3 regions of the Streptomyces sp. NPDC001100 genome follow, and region 1 is predicted to be linked to each of the others. Evidence: riboswitches for the same ligand, from Rfam matches in the RefSeq annotation. Region 1 holds a riboswitch; each other region holds the start of a gene.

Region 1 (3,268 bases):
AACACTCAAACGTACGGACGCCCCGCGGCGGACCGTCGGAGTCCGTATACGGCCACCGGTGACCGTGTGGGCTACGCCACCTTGCGTGACTGGTACTCGGTGACGTCCGCCATCGGCGGCCGTTCCTCCGTGTCCACGGAGTACGTGCGCGGCTCGAAACCCTCCGGCCCCCGCTCGAACTGCGTGAGGGACGGCCGGATGAGATGCCCGCGGGCCAGCCGCAGCTGTGCCGTGCGGTAGATCTGCGCGGCCATACGGCCCAGCGCCTGCCCGTCCTGGTGCCGGTGCTTGCGCACACCCACGTCGACCTGTGCGAGGGCGTCCAGGCCCACCAGGTGCAGCGCGTCGACGAGCATGCCCAGCTCGACGCCGTAGCCGACGGGGAACGGGAGCTGTTCGAGCAGCGAGCGGCGGGCCGCGTACTCGCCGCCCAACGGCTGCACGAATCCGGCCAGTTGAGGCCAGTGCATGTTCAGCAGCGGGCGGGCCATCAGCTCGGTGACACGCCCGCCCTGGCCGGCGGCGCCGCCGAGCGGGCGGTCGTACATCGCCTTGACGAGGTCGACGCCGGGGTCGGTGAGCAGCGGGCCCACGATCCCGGTGACGAAGTCGGAGGAGAACTCCTTCAGGTCCGCGTCGATGAAACAGACGATGTCGCCGCTGGTGACCAGCAGCGAGCGCCACAGCACCTCGCCCTTGCCGGGCACGGCGGGGATGCGGGGCAGGATGTCGTCGCGGTGCACGACCCGGGCGCCCGCCGCGGCGGCCACCTCGGAGGTGCGGTCGGTGGACCCGGAGTCGACGACGACGATCTCGTCGACGAGCGGGACCTGCTGCATGAGGTCGTGACGGATGATCGCGACGATGTCACCGACCGTCGCTTCCTCGTTCAGCGCGGGCAGCACGACGGAGACCGACTGGCCCGTGCGGTGCTTCGCGGCCAGGATCTTGTGGAGCGGCCGATCGGTCAGGGACCAGGAGCGGGTGCTCAGCCAGTGCTCGACTTCCTTCAGCACGTTGCGCGGCTCCTCTGCGTTCTCTCGGCGAGAGTTGGTCACAGACAGTGAGTAAGTGATCCATCTCGCGGTTCGGACGGCTCACTCAACTGTCCTGGCCTTCGGTTACAGTCTTGAACAACGCTGATGACCATCGCATGTCGGGGGCCGTCGGCGGGACAATCGCATACACAACTGAACACCGCTCATCCAGAGGGGCAGAGGGATACGGCCCGTTGAAGCCCCGGCAACCCTCCAGCCGGTCTTGTCGCATGGTGTCCATGTGCCGAGGCTCCCGGCTCGGGAAGGTGCCAAATCCGTCTCACGGCGAAACGCGTCGTGAGGAAGATGAGGAAAGGGCCTCGCCTCCATGGCTGCGCAGACTGTCGCAAGCACCACGAACCCCGCGAAGACGGACACGACCGCCGCGGAACCGAACTCCACGAACACCGTTGATCTCGGACCCGCCGCCGCGCTGTCCTGCCGCGAGTGCGGCCACCGCGTCCCGCTCGGCCCGGTCTTCGCCTGCGAGGAGTGTTTCGGCCCGCTGGAGATCGCCTACGACTTCTCGGCCTACGACACCGAAGAGCTCCGCAAGCAGATCGAAGCGGGCCCCGCGAACATCTGGCGTTACGCGCCCCTCCTGCCCGTCCCCGCCGACGTGGCGACCAAGCCGAACATCAACCCCGGCTGGACCAAGCTCGTCCAGGCCGACAACCTCGCCCGCGAACTGGGCGTCGACGCGGGCAAGTTGTTCGTGAAGGACGACTCCGGCAACCCGACGCACTCCTTCAAGGACCGCGTCGTGGCCCAGGCCATCGAGGCGGCCCGCGCCTTCGACTTCACCACCCTCTCCTGCTCCTCCACCGGCAACCTCGCCGGCGCCGTCGGCGCCGCCGCCGCCCGGGCCGGCTTCCGCTCCTGCGTGTTCATCCCGCACGACCTCGAAGAGGGCAAGGTCGTCATGGCCGCCATCTACGGCGGCGAGCTCGTCGGCATCGAGGGCAACTACGACGACGTGAACCGCTTCTGCTCCGAGCTGATCGGCGACCCGGCCGGCGAGGGCTGGGGCTTCGTCAACGTCAACCTCCGGCCGTACTACGCCGAGGGCTCCAAGACGCTGGCGTACGAGATCTGCGAGCAGCTCGGCTGGCAGCTTCCCGACCAGCTGGTGGTCCCGATTGCCTCCGGCTCGCAGCTCACGAAGATCGACAAGGGGCTGCAGGAGCTGATCAAGCTCGGGCTCGTCGAGGACAGGCCCTACAAGATCTTCGGCGCCCAGGCGGAGGGCTGCTCGCCGGTGTCCGTGGCCTACAAGGCCGGGCACGACGTCGTACGCCCGCAGAAGCCGAACACCATCGCGAAGTCGCTCGCCATCGGGAACCCGGCGGACGGTCCTTACGTGCTGGACATCGCACGGCGTACGGGCGGTGCGGTGGAGGACGTCAACGACGAGCAGGTCGTCGACGCGATCAAGCTGCTGGCGCGCACGGAGGGGATCTTCGCGGAGACCGCCGGTGGGGTGACCGTCGGTGTGGCGAAGAAGCTGATCGAGAACGGGCTGCTGGATCCGACGTTGACGACTGTCGTGCTGAACACGGGTGATGGTCTGAAGACGCTGGATGCCGTTGCCGGTACCGGGCTCACCGCGACCATCCGTCCGAGCCTTGAGTCGTTCAGGGAAGCTGGGCTCGCGTCCTAGCGTCGTTGTGTGTCTGCGGGCCGGCGGGGGCTGGTCGCGCAGTTCCCCGCGCCCCCAAAAAACAGCTGACCGGAGGTTTCATCGTGAGCGTTAGTGTCCGCATCCCCACCATCCTGCGCACCTACACCGGCGGGCAGGCCGAGGTGACCGCCGAAGGTGCGACCCTCGCCGAGGTCATCTCGGACCTGGAGAAGAACCACACCGGGATCTCCGCCCGCGTCCTCGACGACCAGGGGAAGCTGCGCCGGTTCGTCAATGTGTACGTCAACGACGACGACGTGCGGTTCGAGCAGGGGCTGGAGACGGCCACTCCGGACGGGGCCGGCGTCTCGATCATTCCGGCCGTTGCCGGAGGCTAGTCGTTACCCTCGGTAATGCCGATTACCGAGTGTTCATCGAATTGCCCCCTCCGCGAGAGAAGCGGAGGGGGCAATTCTGTAGGGTTGAGCGGGGTACAGTTGGGGAACGCGCTCCACTCCGCATGCCGAACGCATATGAGTACCGGCTCCGCGTGCGATGAGAAGTAGCCAAAGTGTGCAGGTCTTTTGCGCCTTATGTTCCCTTTATCCGG
Region 2 (3,268 bases), on a different contig from region 1:
TTGCTCGTGACGATCACGTCGACGGTGGAACGCCAGCGCGTCACGTCCGCCCAGCGCCGGACCCGCGCACCGTGCGCGAGAACGAGCCCCTCCTCGTACAGATGGACCCGCTTCCCGCCGAGCAGACGCGGCGCACGCCGTACGACCGCCTCGCCCAGTGGCTCGCCCAGCCCCTCGGCCGCCGCCGCTCCACTCACCGCGGATGGAATCCCCACCCCTGGATGGTCACACGGCAGGCACGCAACGGCCGTCCTGCGTACGGTAGTTCCACTTCGCGCCGTCGGTCACGAGCTCCCGTACGGCCGTCACGAAGCGCTCGACGTGCTCGTCCGGGGTGCCCGCGCCGAAGCTCACGCGGATCGCGTTGAGGGACTTCTCGCCCGGGGCGGCCTCCGGGGCACCGCACTCGCCCTGGGTCCCCGGGTCGCTGCCGAGCAGGGTGCGCACCAGCGGGTGGGCGCAGAAGAGGCCGTCGCGGACGCCGATGCCGTACTCGGCGGAGAGGGCGGCGGCGAAGTGCGAGCTGTTCCAGCCGTCGACGACGAAGGAGATGACGCCGACGCGCGGGGCGTCGTCGCCGAAGAGCGACAGAACGCGGACCGCGGGGACCTCGGCCAGGCCCGCCCGCACCTTCTCGATCAGGTACTGCTCGCGCGCGACCAGCGTGTCGAAGCCGGCCTCGGTGAGCGCCCTGCAGGCCGACGCGATGGAGTAGGCGCCGATGACGTTCGGGGAGCCGGCCTCGTGCCGGGCCGCGCTGTCGTGCCACTCCACGTCAACTCCCCCGTCCTCACGCCGAGTTACCTTGCGGCTGGCGCCGCCGCCGGCGAGGTAGGGATCGGCTGCCCGGAGCCAGTCGGCGCGGCCGGCGAGGACGCCGGAGCCGAAGGGGGCGTAGAGCTTGTGGCCGGAGAAGGCGATCCAGTCGACGTCGAGGTCCTGGACGGACACCGGGTGGTGCGGGGCGAGCTGGGCGGCGTCCAGGACGATCCGGGCGCCGTGGGCGTGCGCGGCGGCGGCCAGTTCGCGGACCGGCCACAGTTCGCCGGTGACGTTCGAGGCGCCGGTGACGCAGACGAGGGCCGGACCGTGGGGGTCGAGGTCGGCGAGGGCCTGCTCCAGCGTCTCGACGGCCTGGCGCGGGGTGCGCGGGGCGTTGAGGTAGGTGACCCGGGCGTCCTTCCACGGCAGCAGCGAGGCGTGGTGCTCGGTCTCGAAGACGAAGACCTGGCAGTCGGCGGGCAGGGCGGCGGCGAGGAGGTTGAGGGAGTCCGTGGTCGAGCGGGTGAAGACCAGCTGGTCGTCGGGGCGGCAGTCGAGGAACTCGGCGACGGTCTTCCGCGCGTTCTCGAAGAGGTCCGTCGACAGCTGGGAGAGGTAGCCGGCGCCGCGGTGCACGCTGCCGTAGTACGGGGCGTAGGCCGCCACGTCGTCCCAGACGCGCTGCAGGGCGGGTGCGCTGGCCGCGTAGTCGAGCGCCGCGTAGGTGACCTCGCCGCCCGTGACGAGCGGGACGGTGACATCCCGGCCGAGAACGGGCAGCTGGGCACAAATGGTCTGGGCGGCGGCAGCGGTGGCGACAGACATGGCGAACTCCTGTGAGAGGCAAGGCGGTTCCGCCGTGCGAGCGCGCAGGGCTCAAGCACGGAGGGGGTGAAAGGGGGTGTGCGGAGGCGGGGCTCGGCGCCCTATCGCATTCGCTTGCTCACAGAGGACTCCCTCGATGACCAGGACCCCTGGTGTCTTTCGAGGGGCCCGCGCTTGCCGCGGACCTCGCTGCCCACGGCCTGGTCTTCACCCGGGGCACCCCGCCACGGACGGAGGGTTGCCGGACAGTCGGCCGGGGCCTCATGACTGTCACTCATGACCTGGTCAGAAAACTTACGTGAGGTGATCGCCGCCCCGCAACCCGTGTCCGGATCGCGGGACGACGACCCCCGTACGAACGGCTACGCGTTGGTGGCCGCCGCCCAGCGCTCCAGAGTGCGCTTGGCGGCCCCGGAGTCGATCGACTCCGCGGCCTTCTCCATCCCGGCCCTGATCCGGTCCGCCAGCGGCCCGTCACCCCGCTCCAGCGCCACCAGGGCGGCCGCCGAGTTCAGGAGTACGGCGTCCCGCACCGGTCCCGGCTCGCCGTCCAGGAGGCGGCGGGCGACGCCCGCGTTGTAGTCGGGGTCGGCGCCGCGCAGAGCCTCGATGGGGACCAGTTCGAGGCCGACGTCCCGGGGGTCGAAGGACTCCTCGGTGACCTTGCCCTCGCGGACGATCCACACCCGGGAGGTGGCGGTGGTCGTCAGCTCGTCGAGGCCGTCGTCGCCGCGGAACACCAGCGCGGACGAACCGCGTTCGGCGAGCACGCCGGCGATGAGCCCGGCCATGCGGGTGTCGAAGCAGCCGACCGCCGAGGTGGTGACGCGGGCCGGGTTGGTGAGCGGGCCCAGCAGGTTGAACGCGGTCGGAATCCCCAGGGCTCCGCGGACCGCGCCGGCGAACCGCATCGCGGGGTGGAACTTGGCCGCGAAACAGAAGGTGATCCCGGCCTCCGCCGCCACCCGCGCCACCTGCTCGGTCGGCAGGTTCAGATTGATGCCCAGCTTCTCCAGCACGTCGGAGGAGCCGCTCGCCGAGGACGCGGCCCGGTTGCCGTGCTTGACGACCTTCGCACCCGTACCGGCGATCACGATCGCGGACATCGTCGAGATGTTGACCGTCTTGGCCCGGTCGCCGCCCGTACCGACGATGTCGACCGCCGGCCCCGGGATGTCCAGCGGCTTCGCGTGCGCGTACATCGTCTCGACGAGACCGGTGATCTCCTCGACCGTCTCGCCCTTGGCCCGCAGCGCCACCAGGAAGCCCGCGATCTGCGCGTCCGCGGCCTCACCGCTCATGATGCGGTCCATCGCCCACGCCGTGTCGGCGGAGTCCAGGTCCTGTCCGGCCAGCAGCGAGCTCAGTACGTCGGGCCAGGAACGGGCCGCCGCGGTGTCGCCTCCAGCGGGGGTCACAGCGCTCATACGGCCGCTCCTGGGTGTCGTAGAAAAATGGTTCAACGATGTGCCCCCACCCTATCCAGCGCGGGACACGGCGAAGGGCCCCGTCCGGTGTTCGGACGGGGCCCTTCGACTGCGGCGTGGCGACGCCTCAGCGATCAGTGGTGGCCGTGGCCGCTCGTGATCTCCTTGTACTCCTCGACGGTGGGCTTGGCGATCTGGGACTCCTCGCCGTAGTACGCCTCGCTCAGCTTGGCGCGCAGCTTCTCGGTGCCCTT
Region 3 (3,268 bases), on a different contig from region 1:
GGATCGACACTCCAGTAGGGAATCCTAGTGAACAGGTAGGGAAACATGGGGCGCCTTGAGCCGGTCACCACCAGCCGAGTGGACCGTTCGCCCCTTCTGACCTCCCGCCGTCACATCGATCTGCTGCGGGTCTGCAGCGCCATGAGCCCACTGCGCTGACCCCCTCCACCGTTCGACGACGCTTCCGCCGCGCGTAGGTCCACGCGCCCGTACCCGGGGAGTCCCATGTCCGTCACGCCTCTCGCCGCCGTCCCCTCACCCCGCCCTGCCCCCCTGTTCAGGGGCCGGATCGGGAGCGACGCGCGCAGCGGGCACTACGCCGTGCCGCGCCGCTACCGCCTCCATCTCTCCACCGCCTGCGCCGACGGCCTGCGCATCGCCGTCACCCACAGCCTGCTCGGTCTCGACGAGAGCTGTCCGGCCGTGTTCCTGTCCGCCGTGCCCGACTGTCCGAGCGGTGGACACTCCGCGCTGCGCCTCCTCTATGAGGCGAGTGCCCACCGCTACTCCGGACCCGCCGCCGCGCCCGTGCTCAGCGACGACTGGTCCGGCCGCATCGTCAGCACCCACGCCCCCGACATCACCCGCGACCTCGCCCGGCACTTCGGCGCCGGCGGGCCCGAGCTCTACCCGTGCGGCGCCGAGTCGGAGATCGAGGCCGTCGAGCGGCTCTGCGCGCAGGGCATCGAGGGCGCGGCGCAGCGCGCCGGCGCGGCCGGTGGCGAACAGGCGGAACGCGAGGAGGCGCTCGGCCGGCTGCTGGAGACGCTGGGCTCGCTCGACCGCTGGCTGGAGGGTCGCGAGCACCTGATCCGCGACGAACTCACCTTCGCCGACGTCGAGTTGTGGGTGACGCTGGTGCAACTCGACACCGTGCACCGCTACCACCTGGACGCCGCCGCCGTGCAGCGCATCGCCGACCACCCCCACCTGTGGGCCTACGCCCGCCGGCTGGCCGCCCACCCGGCCTTCGGCACCCATCTGGACCTCGACGGCATCGCCCGCCGCCACCACGCCCACTGCCAGGGCCTGGAGGCCGCCGGTGCCGCCGTCCAGATCCTGGACTGGGCAGCCCATGCCGCGGACGAAACGGGAGCTTGCCGCAGTTGAGCGGCGTCTCCACCGTCCACTTCGTGGACGGCCGTTGACATTCGTTCGGGCAATTGTCTTAACTTGCGGCCAGAACGGTCATGAGCGTCAGCGACAAGCCCTGGCTTGCTGACCGGCAACCCTCGCACGCGGTGGGGTGCCCCAGGTGACGACCGGACCGGATGACGTTTCGGTAAGCGCGAGGCCCTGCGGGGCCGGAACAGTGACAGGTGACGCCATGTACGCAGCTCCCAGGACGGCCACATGCCGCCCGCAGGGCTGCGTACGGTCGTACGCCAACCTGTTCGTCGCCGACCGCGCTGTCGATCTGCTCCGGGTCAGCAGCGCACTGTGTACCGCACCGGGCCGCGCCCGCTGTCGGGCCTGACGACCAGTCGGCCCACGCACCTCTGACGCACACCCGCCTCCGCCGGTGTGCCCGTCCCTTCCCCGCCCCCGGTCCCGTGCACCCGCGCGTGCCGTCCGCCGTCGCGCGTCCGCCGCCACGGACCGGAGTCTGTGAACCCGCCGGAGCCCACCATGAGTGAACCCCCAGGCACCACCATGTCCCTGGCCGACGCCCCCTCGGCCGACGCACCGTCAAAACCACTGACAGCGCAGCGAGTTCAGCCGCTGCGTCGGCCCGGCCGGTGGATCGTCACGCTGGTCGTGCTGGTGCTGATCGCCCAGTTCGTCCACGGACTGGTCACCAACTCCTTCTACCAGTGGGACCGCTTCGGCTACTGGTTCCTGCGCCCGACCATCCTCGACGGACTCGTCATCACCCTCGAAGTGGCCGCACTCAGCGCGGTGTTGGGCCTCCTCGGCGGCATCCTGCTCGCCCTGGCCCGGCTGTCGAAGAGCCCCGTGCTGCGCGCCGCGAGCTGGAGCTATGTGTGGGCGCTGCGCTCCATCCCGCTCATCGTGGTGCTGATCTTCCTCTACAACTTCAGTGCCCTCTACCAGACGCTCAGCATCGGCGTCCCCTTCGGCCCCGCCTTCTTCTCCTTCGACGAGTCGAAGCTGGCCACCGACATGGTCGTCGCCGTCGTCGGACTCAGCCTCAACGAGGCGGCGTACGCGGCCGAAGTGGTCCGCGGCGGCATCCTCTCCGTCGACCAGGGCCAGCACGAGGCGGCCTCCGCCCTCGGCCTCCCCAAGGGCTACCAGTTCCGCAGAATCGTCTTCCCGCAGGCGCTGCGCTCCATCACCCCGAACTACGTCAACCAGCTGATCGGCCTGATCAAGAGCACCTCGCTGGTCTTCTACGTCTCGCTGCTCGACCTGTTCGGCTCCGCGCAGACGATGGGCTCCACCTACCCCGGCGACATCGTGCCGCTGCTCCTGGTCGTCACCGTCTGGTACCTGATCCTGACCAGCGTCGTGTCCGTCATCCAGTTCTACGTCGAGCGCCACTACGCCCGGGGTGCAACCCGCTCCCTGCCGCCCACCCCGATCCAGAAACTCCGCACCGGTGTCACCGATCTGCGGGCCCGCATCCGCAGGGAGACCGCCGTATGACCACGAACACCGTCGAACCGCTGGCGGAGATCACGCCTGCCGCCGTAGAGGTGCACGACGTGCACAAGTGGTACGGCGCGCACCGGGTGCTGGACGGCGTCGACCTGACGGTGCGGCCCGGCGAGGTCACCGTGATCCTCGGCCCGTCCGGTTCCGGCAAGTCCACGCTGCTGCGGGTGATCAACCACCTGGAGAAGCCCGAGATCGGCTACGTCAGCGTCAACGGCGAGCTGATCGGAGTGAAGCAACAGGGCGGACGGCTCAAGGAGTTGAGCGAACGCGCCATCCTCGCGCAGCGCAGCCGGATCGGGTTCGTCTTCCAGAACCTCAACCTCTTCCCGCACCTGACCGTGCTGGACAACGTGGCCGCGGCCCCCGTCGCCACCGGCAGGCTCGGCAAGCCCGAAGCCCTGGAACTGGCAAGGGAGTTGCTCGGCCGCGTCGGTCTCGCCGAGAAGACCGGCGCCTACCCGAGACAGCTCTCCGGCGGCCAGCAGCAGCGCGTGGCCATCGCACGGGCCCTCGCCCTGCGGCCCGGCGTCATCCTCTTCGACGAGCCGACCTCCGCCCTCGACCCGGAACTCGTCGGTGAAGTCCTTTCCGTCATCAAGGACTTGGCGACCAGCGGCACCACCCTCGTCATCGTCACCCACGAGAT

What was found. A riboswitch is a leader RNA that binds a small molecule or an ion and turns the genes downstream of it on or off. The one in region 1 is predicted to bind S-adenosylmethionine.
Region 2: another riboswitch for S-adenosylmethionine. It lies ahead of ACWDEW_RS08310 (aminotransferase class V-fold PLP-dependent enzyme); the one in region 1 lies ahead of thrC (threonine synthase).
Region 3: another riboswitch for S-adenosylmethionine. It lies ahead of ACWDEW_RS41490 (amino acid ABC transporter permease); the one in region 1 lies ahead of thrC (threonine synthase).

The regions. Positions count from the first base shown of each region.
Region 1 is NZ_JBSFKO010000016.1:188,518-191,785, forward strand. It holds gene ACWDEW_RS24420 (glucosyl-3-phosphoglycerate synthase) at 72-1,016, opposite strand; SAM riboswitch class I at 1,199-1,350, shown strand; gene thrC (threonine synthase) at 1,366-2,697, shown strand; gene ACWDEW_RS24430 (MoaD/ThiS family protein) at 2,781-3,056, shown strand.
Region 2 is NZ_JBSFKO010000005.1:7,025-10,292, reverse strand. It holds gene ACWDEW_RS08315 (hypothetical protein) at 1-215, opposite strand, end outside; gene ACWDEW_RS08310 (aminotransferase class V-fold PLP-dependent enzyme) at 226-1,587, opposite strand; SAM riboswitch class IV at 1,753-1,869, opposite strand; gene trpD (anthranilate phosphoribosyltransferase) at 1,950-3,014, opposite strand; gene qcrB (cytochrome bc1 complex cytochrome b subunit) at 3,149-3,268, opposite strand, start outside.
Region 3 is NZ_JBSFKO010000044.1:41,906-45,173, forward strand. It holds gene ACWDEW_RS41480 (putative leader peptide) at 46-159, shown strand; gene ACWDEW_RS41485 (glutathione S-transferase C-terminal domain-containing protein) at 226-1,110, shown strand; SAM riboswitch class IV at 1,187-1,295, shown strand; gene ACWDEW_RS41490 (amino acid ABC transporter permease) at 1,630-2,610, shown strand; gene ACWDEW_RS41495 (amino acid ABC transporter ATP-binding protein) at 2,607-3,268, shown strand, end outside.